Regions from separate parts of the Anaerobacillus sp. 1_MG-2023 genome, predicted to be linked through region 1. Evidence: riboswitches for the same ligand, from Rfam matches in the RefSeq annotation. Region 1 holds a riboswitch; the other holds the start of a gene.
The links. A riboswitch is a leader RNA that binds a small molecule or an ion and turns the genes downstream of it on or off. The one in region 1 is predicted to bind S-adenosylmethionine.
Positions count from the first base shown of each region.

Region 2: linked by a shared signal. The riboswitch ahead of Q4550_RS00400 (assimilatory sulfite reductase (NADPH) flavoprotein subunit) and the one ahead of Q4550_RS05040 (Na+/H+ antiporter NhaC family protein) in region 1 are both predicted to bind S-adenosylmethionine.

Region 1 covers NZ_JAUORD010000002.1:241,900-245,065, forward strand. Annotated here, with positions in the region: gene Q4550_RS05035 (alpha/beta fold hydrolase) at 130-969, shown strand; SAM riboswitch class I at 1,163-1,266, shown strand; gene Q4550_RS05040 (Na+/H+ antiporter NhaC family protein) at 1,337-2,632, shown strand; gene Q4550_RS05045 (hypothetical protein) at 2,720-3,166, opposite strand, start outside.
Region 2 covers NZ_JAUORD010000001.1:78,691-81,856, reverse strand. Annotated here, with positions in the region: gene Q4550_RS00415 (MBL fold metallo-hydrolase) at 1-236, shown strand, start outside; gene Q4550_RS00410 (ABC transporter ATP-binding protein) at 283-1,101, shown strand; gene Q4550_RS00405 (hypothetical protein) at 1,320-1,529, shown strand; SAM riboswitch class I at 1,696-1,807, shown strand; gene Q4550_RS00400 (assimilatory sulfite reductase (NADPH) flavoprotein subunit) at 1,970-3,166, shown strand, end outside.

The DNA.
Region 1 (3,166 bases):
AGTTTTTCATTTCAGGATTGGGGTAAAATAAGTATAAAGTCAAACCTGAATAAGTGAGACCATCCTTTCTGGTTAGAAACGAAGAGTAAATCAGATCAGGTGAATTTAAAATCCGGAGTGAGATGAAAGATGCTATTAGCTCAAAATCTTAAACAAAATACGGAAAAGATCAAAGGAATTGATATTCACTATGAATACTATAGAAATGACACAGCCGTCGATCGGCCAGTATTAACGCTTCTTCACGGTTTTCTATCGTCGAGCTTCAGCTTCAGAAGATTGATACCATTATTAACAAAGGCATATACTGTTGTTGCCATTGATCTTCCCCCGTTCGGAAAAAGTGAAAAGTCTAATCGTTTTGTCCACTCTTATCATAATTATGCGGAAGTGGTGGTTGAACTTTTAGAAAGGCTTTCAATTGATCATACTGTTATGATCGGCCATTCTATGGGTGGGCAAGTAGCAATGAGAGCCTCGGCTATGAAAGATGATCTCGTTAGTAAGAATATTTTACTGTGCAGTTCAGGATATCTTGAAAAGGCTAAACAGAGTCTAGTGTATACATCGTATTTACCTTTTTTCTCGGTATACTTGAAAAGGTGGCTTTATCGAAAAGGTGTCAGAGGAAATTTGCTTAATTGTGTTTATGATCCTTCCCTTATCGATGAAGAAATGATGGATGGATATATCCAACCTTTCTTCAATGAGGGTATCTTTCGGTCATTAGTTAGGATGATTCGAGATCGCGAAGGAGATTTGTCAGAAGCTGAACTAAATCAAATTCATACACCTAGCCTACTAATATGGGGAGAGAACGACAGAGTTGTGCCTTTGAAAATTGGGAAGCGTCTCAGTAACGATCTCCCAAATGCTAAACTGATCATCTATGAAAAAACTGGTCACCTTCTACCAGAAGAAAAACCGGCATCGATTATGAAGGATATTGAGTGGTTTTTGGGAAAATAAAGATTGATCTAATGCAAAAATTGGTAGTCATACAAAGCTTGAACCAGACTAGTTAATCAGGTAAACTCCTTTAAGGATGAGGAGTTTATTTTGATGCAGTTAATCAAAGTTGACTCATCAGAATAATGCGTGATAAAGTAAAGCTCGTTATGAAAAAGTAAAATGAAGCATGCGCTCATTGATAATTGTATATTTCTTATTAAGAGAAGTGGAGGGACCTGGCCCAAAGAAGCTTCAGCAACCTCTGATCATCAGAAAGGTGCTGCTTCCAGCAAGAGAAATCTTGAGAGATAAGTGCAAAAGCCTTCTTCTCTTGAAGTGGGCTTTTTTTATTGAGACAGAATAAAAGATGAAGGAGACATGAATAATGGAGAAAGAAATAAAGGGGAACGGCCTGGCTTTACTTCCTCTTGGAATATTTATTGTGCTTTTTATTGGTACAGCTATCATAACAAAGGACTTTTATAGTATGCCTGTTATTCTCGCTTCTCTAATTGCGGCGGGCGTAGCTCTTTCGATGAATCGAAAAGAAAGCTTTATGAAAAAAGTGGAAGTGTTTTGTCGTGGAGCAGGTAATACGAATATCATATTAATGATTTTAGTCTTTTTACTGGCTGGGGCGTTTGCCGGAACAGCTGAAAAAATTGGAGCAGTAGATTCGATTGTTAATTTAGGTATATCGATTCTACCAGCTAATCTTTTAATCGTAGGTTTATTTGTTATTGGCTGTTTTATTTCTATTTCGATGGGTACATCGATGGGAACAATTGTAGCACTTGCTCCCATTGGAATTGGAATTGCAGAGCAAACCGGAGTTGCCCCGGCGCTGGCTTTATCAGCAGTCATAGGTGGGGCAATGTTTGGTGACAATCTTTCTATGATTTCAGATACTACAATTGCGGCAGTACGCACACAAAATACGCAAATGAAAGATAAATTCAAAGTAAACTTTTTTATAGTCTTGCCAGCTGCTATCGTAACAGCCATTATATATGGTGCTTTAACGATGGGAGAGCAAGCAACGGTTGGAGGAGAACACGCATTTAATTTCGTTACAATTATTCCTTATTTAGGTGTACTGATCGCAGCGATCGCTGGTGTTAATGTTCTTATTGTACTTGTAAGTGGTACCTTATTTGCTGGGATTGTAGGTTTATATAACGGAACATTTGGAATGAGTGGACTGATCTCCACGGTTACAGAGGGCATAAAAGGGATGGAAGACCTTGCCATGATTGCTCTTGTCATCGGAGGGATGATTGAAGTCATTAAGCATAACGGAGGAATACAATACGTATTGGACAAAATCCTGAGCAAAGTAACTTCTCGTAGAGGAGCAGAGTTTGGTATCGCCGGTCTCGCAAGCGTGCTTGATTTATCAACAGCTAACAACACCATTTCGATCATAATGGGGGGGCCACTTGCGAAAAACATTTCCGAAGAATATGGGGTAGACCCACGAAAGTCTGCTAGTATTCTTGATATTTTCTCAGGTAGTATACAGGGCATGCTCCCATATGGGGCACAGGTGCTTGCAGTAGCAGGTCTTGCGTCGATTTCGCCACTCGCTCTACTACCGTATTCAATTTATCCAATCCTCATTGCTATTGCAGGAATTATTGCGATTTTCATCAACTATCCCTCTTTTTCGAAAAAGGGCTAAAGTGATAGTGAACAGAATCTTGAATTAAAATTTGATATGAGCATTTAAAAAGCAGCTAGCTCAAATTGGGCTACCTGCTTTTTTTTATTATCCTTCGATTTGTTTTTGAAGATGCACAATTCGTTGAGGAAGAATGTACAAGTATTCAATAAGTGAATCTAGTAAGTCGATAATTAAGTTGGCCGTTTCTTCACTTGTAGCTTTCTCAAGACAAAGGAGGTGATTTAAATTACTACCTTTGCCTAGTAGGTGTCCTAGTTTTACAATTGGTTCTTCTAAATCAATCTGCTTAGCAAGTGTTTCTAGCTGTTTAGAAAGTGGCTGTCCTAGCTCATTTTCAGAAAGAAAACTACCTGTAATGCTCTCAAGAACACGATTAGCCATTACAGCCGTTGCAGTCCAATCCTTCATGTTATGTACATTCACTGCTGAGCGATAAACACGCTCAAGGTCATCGGGTAATCTAGCTGTGCTAGTCAGTCTGCCGAGCGGCTCTCGTGTAAAAGAGGTTTGATGCACGAAAAGCTCAACTTC
Region 2 (3,166 bases), on a different contig from region 1:
TTGATCAGTTAGAAAGCTTTGAGGCAGAATGGTTCATCTTATCACACGGGGAGGCAATCTCTAAGGAGGATTTTAAGAACGAAGTGAACCTTTTACGTGCTGTTGCTTCTATTACTGAGGAGTGCGACGGTGATGTTACACGGATGCAAAAGTTGTATGAGCATAACGTTGGCAGAGACTCACACGAAGAGGAGCTTGAAGTGATTCAAGAATTTGCTAACGGGTATACGATGTAAAAAGCGCTAGTTGGAGTGACTTTCTTCAAAGAACGGAGTGAGATGTATGGCAATCATTCATGTAGAAAATGCTTATTACACACGTGAGAAACAGATGATTTTATCAGATATTTCTTTTTCGGTAGAGAAAGGACAGCATCAGGCCATTGTCGGATTAAATGGATCAGGTAAAACGACGCTACTTCAGTTAATTCACGGCTCGATCTGGCCCCTACTTCGATATGATCCCATCGTTGAAGTATTAGGGCAGCGTCTTGGAAAAACTGATTTGAATGAACTTAGAAAATCTATTGGCTGGGTGAGCAACGCTTTCACTGAGCGTATTTCTCCCATGCAGGAAGTAACAGATGTTGTGATTAGCGGGAAGTTTGCCTCAGCTGGACTTTATGAGCAGGTGACAGAAGAGGATGAATCGCAAGCGATGAAGGTGATGCAAGAATGGGGGATTGCTCATTTACGCGGCAAACCTTTTCGAATTTGCTCTCAAGGAGAGAAGCAGAAAATCTTGATTGCAAGAGCGTTAATGGCTTCTCCAAAGCTTCTTATTCTAGATGAACCGTGCAACGGACTGGATCTGTATTCACGCGAACAGTTATTAGCTCAGGTTGAACGACTTGGAAAGAAGAAAGAGGGTCCAACCATATTGTATATCACTCATCATATTGAAGAGATTTGTCCCGTATTCACTCACGCTATGATTATGGAAAATGGTCGAATTGCAGTGAATGGCAAGAAGAAAGATGTGTTAACAGCTGAACATCTTAGTAAAAGTATGGGCGTCCCTTTAGAAGTGACGTGGAACAGAGAGCGGCCTTGGGTTCAGGTGATTTCAAATGAGATGAAGCCAGCTTATCCATCTACATAAGGACCGTGTATCTCAAGAAATGTCCAAATTCAATCATTGTCAAAAGGAGGAATGTATTGAAGGATTTTGATTCGCTAACGCATAAAGAAATCGCGATTCGATATACGGTATTGACGCTGTTTCTATCGTCTACGATTTTTATAGTGGATTACGACCTTTCACTGTAGTCATATGTCATATGCATGCTGCTATCGATATTTGGTATTGCGGTGAACTTGTTGAAATGGAAACGTGGAAATAAAGTTAACGTCACATCTAAAGATCATGTCATTCGCTCCGGTGTTTTTTCTTTCACGGCTTTTCTCTTGTTGGTGCTGCCTTTTGACTACTCCGTTTGGTTGATGAATCTTATGATTCTATCTCTTGTCATGGCCAATGCGATTGATTTCATGCGCATGCGGAATAGGATACTAGAGGGGGCAACGTGAGGGATAAAAGACCTGAATCATTTGGATTATTTTTCATGAAGATTCCTGGTGTTATCGCCATTCAGTTAATTGAATGATGATAATTTTCTAATAATATATTGACTTTTATTCGAGCACGAGATAACATTTGAACCAATCATTGTCATTTACAATTTGATAGCAATATTTCTTATCAAGAGAGGTGGAGGGACTGGCCCTATGAAGCTTCGGCAACCGATGAGATGATTCTTCATCTCATACTGTGCCAAATCCAGCAGGTTTATCCTGAAAGATAAGAAGACTGGCTTCGTACTTACAAACCTTTCTTCTTATATTTTAGAAGAGAGGTTTTTTGTGTTGAATGGGTTAGGGGGAATGCAGACGAATTTATTTACGCTTAATTCCGAGTAAACTACTTTCATTACATTGAATTAAAAATGAGTATTGTGAGGTGGATTGTATTGCAGTTACAGGTTGTGAATAGCCCTTTTGACAATGAACAAACGGAGCTTTTAAATCGTCTCTTACCAACATTAAATGAGACGCAGAAAATATGGCTGAGCGGATATCTTTCCGTACCAGGAAGCTCTGAAGCTGCGGCAGCTACTGAGACGGTTGCTCAAGGTGTTTCTGCTTCAGAAGCATTCTCGAAACAAGAAGCAAAAACACGTGAGCTTACGATTTTCTATGGCTCACATACTGGCAATTGTCAGTCACTAGCGGAATCTTTCTTTGAGCGATTGGAAAACGAGAAATTCAACGTTACCCTTTCATCGCTTGATGATTTTAAGCCAAAGTCGCTTAAAAAAGTAGAAGATTTATTATTGATTACAAGCACCCACGGAGATGGCGATCCTCCTGATAATGCGTTAAGCTTCCATGACTTTGTTCAAAGTAAGAGAGCCCCTGAATTAGAAGGTCTCAGATTCTCTGTCTTATCACTTGGTGATAGCTCCTATGAGTTTTTCTGCCAAACCGGGAAAGATTTTGACAAGCGCTTTGAAGAATTAGGTGCAACAAGGCTTTATCCTCGTGTAGATTGTGATCTTGATTTCGAAGAGCCGGCAGAAGAATGGTTCGAAGGCGTGACGGGAGTATTGAAAGAAGATCAGTCTACGAGAGAATCGACTTCTGAAACAAAACCTGATGAGTCGAGTCAGACGTATTCCAGAACTAATCCATTCAAAGCCGAAATTCTTGAGAATGTTAATTTAAATGGACGTGGATCGAATAAAGAAACGCGGCACATTGAGCTTGATCTTGAAGGATCGAACCTTGAATATGAGCCGGGTGATAGCCTTGGTATTTACCCGGAGAATGATACTGCTCTTGTCCGTCAGCTAATCGATGAAATGAACTGGAAGCGAGAAGAACAGGTTACGGTGAACAAACAGGGTGACGTTCAGCCACTTGAAGAAGCTTTAACGAAAACATATGAGATTACGAGTCTCACAAAGCCATTGCTCAAGAAGGTCGCAGAGCTGACATCAAGTTCTGAACTTAAGCGCATGGTTGAAGCGGAAGGCGAAGAACTAAAAACATACCTTTACGGTAGAGATTTAATTGATTTGGTGAAGGACTACGGACCGTGGACCGTCTCGGTACAGGAGTTCGTAAACGTTCTGCGCAAAATTCCGGTTCGTCTTTATTCGATCGCA